3 regions of the Halorhodospira sp. M38 genome follow, and region 1 is predicted to be linked to each of the others. Evidence: predicted binding sites of a transcription regulator. Region 1 holds the regulator's gene; each other region holds the start of a gene.
The links. The regulator sigma-54, encoded in region 1, starts transcription at its own class of promoters, with help from an activator protein. The targets are predictions, from matches to a motif close to TGGCANGNTNCNTGCTT.
Positions count from the first base shown of each region.

Region 1 (4,562 bases):
GTAGGTCGCGGGGCGGGTTGCGGGCGTCCAGCCCCACCGCGAAGCGCTCGCCGGTGGGTGCGTCGCGATTCTGCGCGTAGCGGGCCAGCTCGCCGATCAGGCTCACTGGCAGGTTATCGATGCAGTAGTAACCGGCGTCTTCCAGGGTGTGCAGGGCGACGCTCTTGCCCGAGCCCGACAGGCCGCTGACCACGATCAGGCGCAGTTCGCTCATGCCGGCACCCCGTGGTTCCGGCCGCTGCGCTGGTGTGTTGCGACCTCCGCGACGAGGCGGCCGGCGGCGGCCTCGATCAGCGGCGCCAGCGGCCGGCGTTCGCTGTCGGTCAGGGTCACCCGGGGTAGGGCCAGGCCGAGCAGTTCGCGGTGATCGCGCCGGCCGTGCAGGGCGGCCTCGGCTTCGGTGGGGCCGGGAGCGCGCTGGAGCTGGATGCACAGAGCCACGGCGGTCTCGCTGCGCAGCGCCGCGGGGCCGTAGAGTTCGGTGATGTCCACCAGGCCGAGGTCGCGCAGGCAGAGCAGCCCCCGCCCCTGCTGCGGACCGGCGCCGAGCAGGCGATCACCGTCGCGGCGCAGCTGTACGGCGTCGTCGGCCACCAGGGCGTGACCACGGTCGAGCAGCGCCAGGGCGGCGTCGCTCTTGCCCACGCCGCTGGGGCCCTCCAGCAGAATCCCGCGGCCGTGGACCGCCATCAGCAGGCCGGGGATGACCGGCCGGTTCCCGGCCGCGTTCACGATGGGTCGGCGTGCGACTGCCATTCGCGCAGGGCCATCTGCAGCTCGTCCCCGTCCGAGGAGCGGCGCAGCCGCTCGCACAGGCTGCTGTCGCTGAACATCTCGGCAAGGCTGGCGAGGATCTGCAGGTGCTCGTCGGTGAAGTGCTCGGGTACGACGAGGGCGAAGAGCAGGTCCACCGGTGCCTTGTCGAAGGCGTCGAAATCGATGCCCCGGTCCAGGCGGATGAGGGCCCCGATGGCGCGGTCGATCCCGTCGATGCGGGCGTGGGGCACGGCGACGCCGTGCCCCAGGCCCGTGCTGCCCAGTCGCTCACGGGCCAGCAACCGGTTGCTGATCTCCCGGGCGTCGAGGCCGTCGCCGCTGGCCCCGATCAGCTCGCCTATGCGCAGGAGCACCTGCTCCTTGTCCTCGATGCCGCTCTCGCAGCGAACACGTTCCGGCGTGATGAGTTGCTCGATGTCCATGGAGTGTCCGATCGGCTGGCCCGCTGAACCGCGTCCCGCCGCCTTAAAGGCTGGCCTTGAGGGACGCGCCCTGCCGTCGCTGATCGACGGCCTTCTCTTTGTGTTTCAGGACCTGACGGTCAAGCTTGTCCACGAGCACGTCAATGGCTGCATAGAGATCCTCCTCGATGGCATCGGCAAAAACGCGCCCGCCGCCACCCCCGATGTGGATGACCGACTCGGCCTTCTGCTGCTTCTTCTCCACCGTGAGGATCACCTCGGTATCGATGACGTGGTCGAAGTGGCGCTGGATGCGTTGCATCTTCTCGTTCACATGCGCCCGGAGGGCCGGGGTGATCTCGACATGATGCCCACTGAGCTTGATCTGCATACCGCCTCCTGAACCCCTTTGCCGCCGGCGGAGCCGGGGGCCTCAGCGCCCCCGGGCCTCCCTGCGCTCCGCCGACGATGCGATGGACAGGGACTCCCGGTACTTGGCGACCGTCCGACGCGCCACCTGGATCCCCTCCTCATGAAGGATACGCGCAATCGCGCTGTCACTCAGCGGTTTTGCCCGATCCTCCTCGGCGATCAGCCGGCGGATCCGCGCCCGGATCGCCGTCGCCGAAGCCTCTCCGCCGTCGCTGGTCTGCACGTGGCTCGAGAAAAAGTACTTGAACTCGAAGGTGCCCCGCGGGGTGTGCATGTACTTGTTGGTGGTGATGCGGGAGATGGTGGACTCGTGCATCTCCACCGCCTCGGCGATCTCGCGCAGAACCAGTGGTTGCATCGCCTCCTCGCCGTGGTCGAGGAACCCCTGTTGCCGCTCTACGATGGCGCTGGCCACTTTCAGCAAGGTCTCGTTCCTGCTGCGCAGGCTCTTGATCAGCCAGCGCGCCTCTTGGAGATGGTTGCGCAGGCAGTGGTTGTCCGCGCTGCGGTCCGCTCTGCGGATCAGGCTGGCGTAATACGCGTTGACGCGCAAGCGGGGGGCGGTCTCGCCGTTGAGTTCCACCTGCCAGACGCCGTCGCGGCGCACGACGAGGACATCGGGGATGATGTAGTCCGGGGTTGTGTCGCTGATCTGCGAGCCCGGGCGTGGATCGAGGCTCTGGATCAGACCGAGGATGCCGCCGAGGGCATCTTCGCCGACCCCCAGGGCGCGGCCCAGGTCGTCATGGCGGCGTTCGGCGATGAGCTCCAGGTGGTGGAGGAGGGCGTGCTGCGCCTCCGCACGCCAGGGCGTGTCCTCGGGAAGCTGCTCGAGCTGGACGCACAGCGCTTCCTGAGGGTCGCGGGCGGCAACGCCGGTCGGGTCGAGCCGCTGGACACGCTGCAGGACCGCCTCTAGCTCCTCGGCGCTGACTTGCTCGTCGGCCGGACAGCCGGCCAGCAGATCCTCGGTGCTCTGGGTCAGGTAGCCGTCGTCGCCGACGGCGTCGACGATGACCTCGGCGATGGAGCGCTCCCGGGCGGAGAAGGCCTCGAGCTCGATCTGCGCGTGCAGGTGCTGCTGGAGGCTGTCGGAGGCGGCCGGCCGGTTGTCGAGGGTGTCGCGCTGCGCACCCTCGTCGCCGGGGGCGCTCAGTGCCGTGCTGCCGTCGTAGATGTCGTCCCAGGAGGTGTCCAGGGGCAGGTCTTCGGGGATGTCCTCGCCGGCGGGTTCGCTGGCCGGTGCCTCGTCCTCGTGGGGTTCCGTTTCCTGCTGCTCCTGCTCCTGCCCGGGTTCGGCCTCCTCATCGAGCTCGAGCATGAAGTTCGACTCCAGGGCCTGCTGGATCTCGGTGCGCAGCTCCAGGCTGGAGAGTTGCAGCAGCCGGATGGCCTGCTGCAGCTGCGGGGTCATGGTCAGCTGCTGACCGATGCGTAGCTGAAGCGACTGCTTCATGGCCGTGTCCGTTGTGCTTGAAGCATCCGTAGTCCGTCACTCACAGGCGGAAGTCCTCGCCCAGGTACACCTCGCGTACCCGCGGGTTGGCCAGCACGCTCTCGGCGTCCCCGGCGGCCAGCACCTCGCCGTCACTGAGGATGTAGGCGCGTTGCACGATGCCCAGCGTCTCGCGCACGTTATGGTCGGTGATCAGCACGCCGATACCCCGTTGCGCCAGCTGGCGGACGATCCGCTGGATCTCGCCCACCGAGATGGGGTCGACCCCGGCGAATGGCTCATCAAGCAGTATGAACCGCGGATTCGCCGCGAGGGCGCGGGCGATCTCCACGCGCCGGCGCTCGCCCCCGGACAGGGCGATCCCCGGGGAGTCGCGCACGTGGGTCACGCCGAACTCCTCGAGCAGGCGATCCAGCTCCTGCTCGCGCTCAGTGCCGTCCAGGTCGTCGCGCAGCTGCAGGATGGCCCGTACGTTATCCGCAACGCTCAGTTTACGAAAGACCGAGGGTTCCTGGGGGAGGTAGCCGATGCCCAATCGGGCCCGGGCGTGAATGGGCAACCGGGTGAGGTCGTCGCCTTCCAGGGTGATTCGTCCCTCGTCGGCCTGCACCAGGCCGACGACCATGTAAAAGCACGTGGTCTTGCCGGCCCCGTTGGGGCCGAGCAGGCCGACGATCTCACCGTCGGCGACCTCCAGCCCCGCGCCGTTGACCACGGTGCGGCCGCGATAGCGCTTGCTCAGCCCCTCCGCGCGCAGCGTCACCAACGGGTCATTCCTCCTCGCGCCGTGCCGGATACAGGATGGTCCGCGCCCGCTGCCCCTCGGCGCCGCGGGCCTTCATGACCTGCCCCTCCAGGTCGACGTCGATGGTCTCGGCGGTGACTTGATCATCCCCCTGCCAGAGATGTGCATCGCCCTGGAAATGGGCACGTTCGGGACCGCGGGAGTAGTACTCCATGCGTTTCGCCTCGGCATGCACGGGGCGAGGCTGGTTCTCGGGGTGATCGCGGTAGGTGGCCGGCGTGCCGTCGACGTAGACGTGGCTCAGGTCGCCGTCCTCGTCGGTGTAGACCTCCATGCGATCCCCGGTGATGCGCATCTCGCCCCGCGTGAGCACGGCGTCGCCCTCGTAGACGCTGACTCCGGCGACCGCGTCGACATCCACCCGGTCGGCCTCCAGTTCGATCGGTGCCTCGTCGCGCTGGCCCACGGCCGTTGCCGGCAGGGCAGCGGCGAGCAGGGTCGCGGCGACGAGCAGTCCCACGCGGATACGGCTGGCGGCGTCAGTACGCTCCATACGACCCCCGGACGTCGGCGTGCAGGCGCAGGCGATCCGCGCGGTAATCCAGGGTCATCCCGGTTCCGCGCAGGGTGCCGGCCGGCTCGCGAGCGGTGACCGCCTCGACGGTGCGCGCCTCGCCGGCGCGCAGGTCCACCAGCAGGTTGTGGGTGTTGATATCCAGCGGCGGACGCGCCTGCTGGGCCGGACGACGGA
Region 1 covers NZ_JAJNQP010000010.1:66,080-70,641, forward strand. Annotated here, with positions in the region: gene rapZ (RNase adapter RapZ) at 1-214, opposite strand, end outside; gene LRA98_RS07850 (HPr kinase/phosphorylase) at 211-732, opposite strand; gene LRA98_RS07855 (PTS sugar transporter subunit IIA) at 729-1,199, opposite strand; gene hpf (ribosome hibernation-promoting factor, HPF/YfiA family) at 1,243-1,569, opposite strand; gene LRA98_RS07865 (RNA polymerase factor sigma-54) at 1,612-3,066, opposite strand; gene lptB (LPS export ABC transporter ATP-binding protein) at 3,107-3,832, opposite strand; gene lptA (lipopolysaccharide transport periplasmic protein LptA) at 3,837-4,364, opposite strand; gene lptC (LPS export ABC transporter periplasmic protein LptC) at 4,351-4,562, opposite strand, start outside.

Region 2 (4,562 bases), on a different contig from region 1:
GGTTCTCGTCGCCGCGCAGCTCGAAGTTGAGGTTGGTGCCGGTATCCAGGGGGTGGGCGTAGCCAATGCCCCAGCTGGCGTAGGTGCCGCCGACGTCCTCATCCTGGATGGTGTAGCCCAACTCGCCGTAGACCAGCCCCGGACCCAGGTCGCGCTGCATGGGCAGGTTCACGTAGAAGTCCAGGCCGTCGTTGGGGTAGGGGGCCACGTCGTCGGCCCCGCCGGCGCGGGCGCCGAGTTCCAGGGCGAAGTGCCGGTTGAGCTGGAGCTTGGCGAAGCCGGTGATCCCCTCCAGGCCGGAGTCGTCCGGGGCATTGTCGTCGTCGTCGGAGTTGCTGACGAAGCTGAAGTAGGCGCCGTACTCGAAGTCGTCGGTGAGCCCGTAGCGGAAGCCCAACGGGCCCAGGCGCAGGTTGTCGTAGTCGCCGGTGCCGATCTCGGCGTTCTGGGCAGGTTCGTCGGAAGCCTCGCGCCCGAACTCATAGGCCGCGTGGCCGAAGAGCTCGGTGTTGTCGGTGCCGATTACCGGGACGCTGGAGAGGGTGATCGGCCGGTGGTCGGCGGCGCTGGCGACCGAGGCGCCGGCCACGGCGGCGACGGCGCAGGTCCACGGGATCCACTTGGAATGCATGGTTTTCTCCTCGGAACGGGGACTTGGATGCTGGCACGCAGCGTACAGGATAGCGGTTCCGTCTACCCCCGTAGCAAAGAAAAGCGGGCGCCGAAGCGCCCGCAAGGTCTCCCGTTCGGGAGAGGAGGAGAGGATCGGTTGCCCTATTTGCGACCGGCGGTGAAGTCCGGGTAGGCCTCCATCCCGCACTCGGTCACGTCCATGCCCTTCTGCTCGTCTTCCTCTTTGGCACGGATGCCCAGGGTGAAGCGCAGGATCAGCCAGACCACCAGGCTGGCCAGGAAGACGAAGGTGAAGATGGACAGGATCCCGGCGATCTGGGCGCCGAAGGTGGCGTCCGGGTTGGAGAGCAGCACCGCCAGGATGCCCCAGATGCCGGCCGTGCCGTGGGCCGAGATCGCGCCCACCGGGTCGTCGATCTTCAGCTTGTCGAGGGCGACGATGGAGAAGACCACCAGGACGCCGCCGACCCCGCCGATGATCGCGGCGAGCAGGGGCGAGGGAGTGTCCGGCCCGGCGGTGATCGAGACCAGACCGGCGATGGCGCCGTTGAGGGCCATGGTCAGGTCGGCCTTGCCAAACAGGGCGCGGGCCAGGAGCAGGGCGGCGACGACACCGCCGGCGGCGGCCAGGTTGGTGTTCATGAAGATCGTCGCCACCGCGTTGGCCGCACCCGCCGACGAGACCGACAGCTCCGAGCCGCCGTTGAACCCGAACCAGCCAAGCCAGAGGATGAAGGTGCCCAGGGTAGCCAGGGGCAGGTTGGCGCCGGGGATGGCCCGCACCTCGCCGCGGGGGCCGTACTTGCCCTTACGCGCACCCAGGACCAGGACACCGGCCAGGGCTGCCGAGGCACCCGCCATGTGGACGATGGCTGAGCCGGCGAAGTCCGAGAACCCCATCTGGTCGAGGAAGCCGCCGCCCCAGCTCCACAGCCCCTGGATCGGGTAGATGAAGCCAGTGAGCACCACGGCGAAGATCAGGAAGGACCAGAGCTTCATCCGCTCGGCCACGGCACCCGAGACGATGGACATGGCCGTGGCCACGAAGACCACCTGGAAGAAGAAGTCCGAGAAGTAGGACTCCGTCGCCTCGCCGCTGCGCGCCATCTCGGCGGTGACCGGCTCGCTGGCAGGCAGCAGGAAGCTGAAGGTGGGCAGCAGACTGCCCGAACTCTCGTACATCAGGTTCCAGCCGATGAGCATGTACATGATCACGGCGATGGAGTAGAGCCCTATGTTCTTGGTCAGGATCTCCGTGGTGTTCTTGGCGCGCACCATCCCGGCCTCGAGCATGGTGAACCCGGCGGCCATCCACATGACCAGTGCGCCCGAGAGCAGGAAGTAGAAAGTATCGAGGGCGTAGGCAAGTTCGACTACGTCTTCCATGGTTCAGGTCCTCTGCGTTGAGTGGGGGCGGGCCGGTTACAGCGCGTCCGTGCCGGTATCGCCGGTGCGGATGCGGATGGCCTGCTCGACGTCGAAGACGAAGATCTTGCCGTCGCCGATCTTGCCGCTGTTCGCGGCCTGGCGGATGGCGTCACAGGCGCGGTCCACTAGACTGTCGTCGATGGCGATTTCCAGCTTCATCTTGGGCAGGAAGTCGACCACGTACTCGGCACCGCGGTAGAGCTCGGTGTGTCCCTTCTGACGCCCGAAGCCCTTCACCTCGGTGACCGTGATACCTTGGACCCCGATGGCGGAGAGCGCTTCGCGGACGTCATCGAGCTTGAAAGGCTTGATGATTGCCGTTACCAATTTCATGAGCGTCGTCCTCGTTGTACGCGTTGTACGGAGCCGCAGCGGCGAGTGGATGCGGCTGCGGTCATCAGGGGTGTTGCAGGAGGCGTGCCAGGGCCCCGGGGCGACGGCGAAACCGCGCCACACCGGGGGGAACAGGCCGGCGGCCCGGTGACCCCTGCACCAGTCGGGGGCGAGAACGGCGCCGCTGCACGGTTTCGGTGCGTGACCACAGGGTTGGAAAGGCGATGATCGATCAGAAAACCATCGACGAACTGGCGCAGAAGCTCACGGCAAGCCTGCCGGCCGGCGTGCGCGAGTTCCACGACGAGGTGGAGAAGAACGTCCGCGCCTCGCTGCAGGCCGGCTTCTCGCGGCTGGATCTGGTGACCCGCGAGGAGTTCGACGCCCAGGCCAAGGTTCTGGCACGGACCCGGGCCCAGCTCGAGGAACTCAACCGCCGCGTTGCCGAGCTGGAGAAGGCCCAGGGCGGCGGCCCGGGCGGTCCTGCCGGCGGCAGCGACGGCTAACCGGCGGGGCGGTATGCCCCGCTGACCATCGCGTGTGCCCCACGAACCAGGGAGGGTTCCATGGCACTGGCTGTAACCCGGGCGCGGGCGGCGCTCGGCGTGTCGGCCCCCGAGGTCCGGGTGGAGGTCCACTTGGCGCCGGGGCTGCCTGCGTTCTCACTTGTCGGCCTGCCGCGGGCCGAGGTGCGCGAGGCCCGGGACCGGGTCCGCAGCGCCATCATCAACAGCGGCCTGACGTTTCCGGTCGGCCGCGTCACCGTCAATCTCGCCCCCGCGGACCTGCCCAAGGGCGGGGGCCGGTTCGATCTGGCCATCGCTATCGGCGTCCTGGCCGCCTCGGGGCAGGTCCACGGCGACCTCGATTCGCTGGAGTTCATCGGCGAGCTGGCCCTCGGCGGCGAGCTCCGTGAGGTGGGTGCGACCCTGCCGGCGGCCCGCGCCGCCCGCGACGCCGGCCGGCGGCTGATCATCCCCGCCGGCGACGGCGCCGAGGCCGCCCTGGTCCATCCGCAGGGGGCAATAGCCGCGCAGCGGCTGCTGGCGGTCCTCGACCACCTGGACGGCCGTGATCCACTGCCCCCGGTAGGGCCGGCAGCGGCGGCCGAGCAGCGGCCCCGGGGTCCGGATCTGGCCGAGGTCCGCGGTCAGGCCGGACCGCGCCGGGCGCTGGAGGTGGCCGCCGCCGGCGGCCACAACCTGCTGCTCAGCGGGCCGCCGGGCACCGGCAAGAGCATGCTCGCCGAGCGGTTGCCGGGTTTGCTGCCGCCGCTGCCGGAGGCCGAGGCACTGGAAGCGGCGGCGGTGCGCTCGGTCAGCGGCGCGGGGGTGGATCCGGCCACCTGGCGGGTGCCGGCCTTTCGCGCTCCGCACCACACCGTCTCCGCCGCCGCCCTGATCGGTGGCGGGCAGCCGCCGCGTCCCGGCGAGGTCTCCCTGGCTCACCGCGGTGTGCTCTTCCTCGACGAATTCCCGGAGCTGCCGCGCAACGCCCTGGAGGCGCTGCGCGAGCCCCTACAGGCCCGCCAGGTGAGCATCGCCCGCAGCAACGCCCGGGTGACCTACCCGGCGGCGTTCCAGCTGGTCGCGGCGATGAACCCCTGCCCCTGCGGCTACCACGGCGATCCCCGCGGGGTGTGTCGCTGTACGCCGGAACAGGTGGCGCGTTATCGCGACCGGATGACCGGCCCCCTGCTGGATCGCTTCGACATCGCCGTGGAGGTGCCGCGGCTCAGTGCCCGGGAACTGACCGCCGCGCCGGCGGCCGAGCCGAGCGGTGTGGTGGCCGAACGGGTGGCTCGGGCCCGTGAGCGGCGGCGGCAGCGCTCCGGGGTGATCGCCGCCGAACTGGCCGGAGAGGCCCTAGAATCGGCCTGCGCACTGGCGCCAGAAGCCGAGGCGACGCTGGAGCGGGCCACCGAGGTTATCGGCCTGTCGCCGCGCGGGCACCACCGCCTGCTGCGGGTGGCGCGGACGCTGGCCGATCTCGACGAGGTCGACCCCATCGAGGGGCGCCACGTGGCCGAGGCGGTCGGGCTGCGGCGGGGGCTGGAGGAGCGTGGCGGGGCGGGGTAACCCGACCGGAGGCGCCGGCCGGCGCCCCCGGGTGCAGGGGGGTGCGGCTAGAAGGAGCGGGACACGGTGAAGGCCACCTGGGTCTCGTCG
Region 2 covers NZ_JAJNQP010000009.1:44,013-48,574, forward strand. Annotated here, with positions in the region: gene LRA98_RS07315 (hypothetical protein) at 1-631, opposite strand, end outside; gene LRA98_RS07320 (ammonium transporter) at 775-2,019, opposite strand; gene LRA98_RS07325 (P-II family nitrogen regulator) at 2,056-2,394, opposite strand; gene ubiK (ubiquinone biosynthesis accessory factor UbiK) at 2,619-2,900, shown strand; gene LRA98_RS07335 (YifB family Mg chelatase-like AAA ATPase) at 2,961-4,472, shown strand; gene LRA98_RS07340 (TorF family putative porin) at 4,520-4,562, opposite strand, start outside.
Region 2: a site for sigma-54 is predicted at 2,468-2,484, ahead of LRA98_RS07325 (P-II family nitrogen regulator). Genes of this name have one in related genera too.

Region 3 (4,562 bases), on a different contig from region 1:
GCCCCGCTCGTCCGCCAGCTCATTGACCAGCCGCCGCAGGTGGCGGGCCGTGGGCGGCACGCCGGGCAGCGGCTCCAGGTAGCCGTGCAGGGGCACGTCCAGGCGGTGCACCAGATAGTCGATGTCCGCGTGGAAGAGCAGCACCCCGGGGGCGTCGGCGACGCGCTCTTCCCAGCCGGGCAGACGCTCCTCGACGGCGGCCTGGAAGTCATCGGCATTGCTGTAGAAGTGCTCCGCGTGCTCCGGGGCCAGGTTGCCCAAGCGCGAGGCCAGGGCCTGACCCACCTCGGCCATGCGGACGGGGTCCAGGTAGACGTGGGGGTTGCCCGCCGGGTGGACATCACCCCGGGCACGGTCGGCGTGACCGGTCTGGCCGATCAGCTCCACCTGGGCGGCGGCCTCGAAGTAGCCGTCCTGGCCGATCTGCACGTCCGGGTTGTTGGCGCCGCGGATGGCGGCGGGCAGCCAGCCCTCCTCCAACTCGGCGCCCACCGAGACCACCAGGTCGGCCCCGCGCAGCGCGGCCATCATCGACGGCCGTGCCTCCAGGTAGTGGGCGTCGCGGTCCGGCGGGGCCATGGTGGTGACCTCCACATGCTCGCCGCCGACCTGCTGGGTGATCATGGCCATGTTGGTGGTGGTCGCGGCCACCTGCAGCCGCTCCGCTGCGGCGGGGCCGGCGGCGAGGGCGGTGGCGAGGACCGCGGTGGCAAGGATGCGCTTGAACATCATTCGACTCCCTTTGCGTTTGCGGCGCGGCGCGCTCAGAACGGATGGGCGCCGTGGGCGCCGAGGCTCAGGTTGTACTGGAGCATCGCCTGCCAGGCGTCTTCCCCGGATCCACCCGGCGAATCGGCAGCGAAATCCGAGTAATTGACCTGGGCTCGGATGTAGGAGAAGTGCGACGGGTAGAAGGTCACATTGGCCGAGTAGCGGTAGGAGGTGTCTAGATCCGCGTAGCCGTTGCCGTCATCCCGATCATGCCAGGCCTGGTTCTCGAGCAGGCCCAGGGCCTCGGCGCGGATGCCGGTACGCCAGCGCGGGGCAATCCCGTAGACGGCCTGCACGTAAAGGCCATCTTGTTTGAAACGGCCCGAGGTGCGATCAGCGGAAGCCGTGTCCCGTTGCCAGTATCCCTCTCCAGAATCGACTTCATCACGCTCAAAGTCGCTGTTGTAGTAATAGTAATCCGCGTCGATGTTCCGGTAGAAGTACTCGCCTTGGAGCGTCAGTTGGCCGGTGCCTTGGTAGCTGCCCGGCGGGTCGAACTTGTAGACCGCATCCAGGCCGGCGAACCAGGCATCGCCATCCCACGCTTCCACGCGGAGGCCCTCGCTATGTTCCTCTATTCGTTGCCAGGCCTGCGCATACCCGCCAGATATGCCGAATTGAGCGGCGTGGTTGAAGCCGAGATCCGGTCCCCACTTCGCGAACAGGGTGGCGAGACGGGGGGCGGTTGAGTCGGAGAAAGGCAAATCCAACTCTTCGGTCCTAAAGCGGCCCGGTTCGGTATCATCATTATCACTAGTGTTATCAATCCACCCTGGCTGGGTGCTGGTTTCCCCCTCGTAGGCCGCAATCCCGCTCGTCTCCCCCTCGAGGATCTCGGCACCGAACTTCAGGTAGGTCCGGGTGGGCGCCAGCCAGTTGAGCTGCGCGCCGATCTCCTGGATGCCGTGGTCGCCGAAGAGGTGCTCGCTGACCAGCGGGCGGTCGACGAAGTCCCACTCGTGGGGGTGCTGGCTGTTGATGTAGCCGACGTCGGAGAGGAAGCGGCCGGCCTTCACCTGCAGGCCCCAGGGCAGGCTGCGGGTGGTGAAGTACGCCTCCTCCAGGTCGATGTGGTCGGTGCCCTCGATGACCAGCATGGCGAAGGCGTCGAAGTAGGGGTCCACCGAGGCCTCGAAGGCGATCTCGGTCTCGCGCAGCTGGAAGCCGTCCTCGATGCCGTGGGCGTGGTCGTGGCCGTGACCGTGGCTGTGGCCCATGCCGAAGCCGCCGGGGTCATCGACGTGGCCGGAGAACTCGTTGCCGTACACGCCGTCCAAGATCACGGAGATGGACGGGTTCATCAGTGTGCCGGCGCCGATCTGCTCGCTGGAGGCGGTGGCCCGCTGCATCGGGCCGGGGTCGGCGCTGACGGTGGGTTCCGGTCCCTGCTCGACGGTGGGTTCGTCGGTGGGCGACTGGGCGTGGGCACTGCCGAGCAGCAGGGCTGCGCCGCCCAGACCGGTGGCCAGCAGGGCCGATCGGCGCCATTGGGCGTGGTATCGTGACATGTTCGGGCTCCCCTGGATTGAGTGACGCGCCGGGCGGTTGTGGCCGCTGTCGCGCTGCTGTGGTCAAGTTCCCGGCGCTGGTGGCCGATAGCACAAGAGAGTCCACAGCGGCCGCCTCCGGCGTCCAGTGCAATCTAGTTGCAAATGCAACAAGGCGTCAACAGGCGTCGCCGGCGGGTGATGCGGTAGCATGGGGAGTCGGCAGCAGCAGCGCCGGCGTCACGGCACAGTCAGTGCATTGATAGGGCACGGGGAGGCATACCAGTGCCGAAGATTGTCTACATATTCATGGGGATCATGGCGTTGATGATGGTCGTGACCATGGGCACCGTGGGGGCCCTGGCGTTCGGCTACATCACGCCGCCGGGCATGCATGCGGACGCAGAGCCCGACCTGGGGGATCCGCAGTACCTCAAGCTGGAGCCGCCTTTGACCGTCAATTTCGAGCGGGGTCAGCGGATCAGCTACCTGCAGGCCGAGGTCGAGGTCATGGCGCGCACCGACCAGGCGCTCGAGGGCGTGGAGCGGCACATGCCGGTGATCCGCAACAACCTGCTGATGCTCTTCGCTGATCAGAGCTTCGAGGCGCTCAACACCCGGGCCGGGCGCGAGGATCTGCGGCACGCCTCGCTCGAGGAGATCAACGACATCCTCGATGAGCGCGGGATCGAGGGCGAGGTCGAAGCGGTCTACTTCACCAGTTTCGTAATGCAGTAGCGGGCGGTCGTCATGTCGCAGCAGGATATCCTCAGCCAGGACGAGATCGACGCGCTCCTCCACGGGATCGACGACGGCGACGTCGACACCGAGGACGAAGAGGATACCGGCGAACTCCGGCCGTACACCTTTACCGCCGAGGAGCGCATCGTCCGGGGCCGGATGCCGACCCTGGAGATGATCAACGAGCGCTTCGGGCGGCTCTTTCGCATCGGCCTGTTCAACATGCTCCGCCGCACGCCGGAGGTCTCGGTCACCGGCGTGGAGATGATGAAGTTCGGCGAGTACGTCCATACCCTGTTCGTCCCCACCAGCCTGAACATCATCCGCGTGCCGCCGCTGCGCGGCTCCGGTCTGTTCGTGATCGACCCCAAGCTGGTCTTCCTGGTGGTGGACAACTTCTTCGGCGGCGGCGGGCACTTCTACCTCAAGGTGGAGGGGCGCGAGTTCACGCCTACCGAGCAGCGGGTTATCCGGCTGATGCTCGATCAGGCCTTCGACGACCTGCGCGAGGCGTGGAACCCGGTGCTCGGCGTGGACTTCGAGTACGTGAACATGGAGGTCAACCCGCAGTTCGCCAACATCGTCAGCCCCACCGAGGTGGTCGTCGTGAGCAAGTTCCACGTCGAGCTCGACGGCGGCGGTGGCGACATCCACGTGACCCTGCCGTACACCATGGTCGAGCCGATCCGCGAGATCCTCGACGCCGGCGTGCAGTCCGATCGCAACGACGTCGATGACCGCTGGGCCAAGGCGCTGCGCGAAGAGATGAAGACCGCTCCGGTGACCATGCACAGTACCCTGGCGCGCTCGGAGATCACCCTGCGCGATCTGATGCACCTCAAGGCCGGGGATGTGATCCCCATCGAGATGCCCGAGCGGGTGGTGGTCGAGGTCGAGGAGGTGCCAGTCTTCTACGGTACCTATGGGGTGTGCGAGGGCCATGCGGCGCTGCGCATTGACGAGAAGGTGCAGGCGCCGGAGCGCGAGACACTGCTGCCGGAGCGCGACCAGGTCCGCCGCGAGGAGCGCGAACGGGACGAGGAGCCGGTTCAGCAGCGCATCAACCGGCTCACCGCCGAGCAGCGCAGCGGCGCCGAGGAGTCCCACGAGGCGCCGGAGCGCCCCCAGAGCAGCCAGAGGGTGGATGAGTCATGAGTGACGAGAACGACCGGCCGTCGGCCGATGACGACTGGGCCGACGCCCTGGCCGAGCAGAAGGGGCAGGGCGAGCAGGAGGGAGAGCACATCGACGACGAGGCCCTGGCCGAGGAGTGGGCGGCCGCCATGGAGGAGGGCGCCGAGGCCACCGAGACGGCCGGTTCGGGCGGTCGGGAGAGCGGCCAGTCCGGCGCTGCCGAAAAAGGCGGCGGCGGCCGATCGGTGGATCTGGACGAGTTCGATCCGGCCGCCACGCGCGCCGCCGGCGAGGATGACCAGAACATCGATGTCATCCTCGACATCCCGGTGACGCTGTCCATGGAGATTGGCCGGACGCAGATCAGCATCCGCCACCTGCTCCAGCTCAACCAGGGCTCGGTGGTGGAGCTCGACCGCCTGGCCGGCG
Region 3 covers NZ_JAJNQP010000005.1:85,062-89,623, forward strand. Annotated here, with positions in the region: gene LRA98_RS05085 (metal ABC transporter substrate-binding protein) at 1-729, opposite strand, end outside; gene LRA98_RS05090 (zinc-regulated TonB-dependent outer membrane receptor) at 765-2,279, opposite strand; gene LRA98_RS05095 (flagellar basal body-associated FliL family protein) at 2,544-2,996, shown strand; partial or broken gene fliM (flagellar motor switch protein FliM) at 3,009-3,971, shown strand; gene fliN (flagellar motor switch protein FliN) at 4,151-4,562, shown strand, end outside.
Region 3: a site for sigma-54 is predicted at 2,502-2,518, ahead of LRA98_RS05095 (flagellar basal body-associated FliL family protein). Genes of this name have one in related genera too.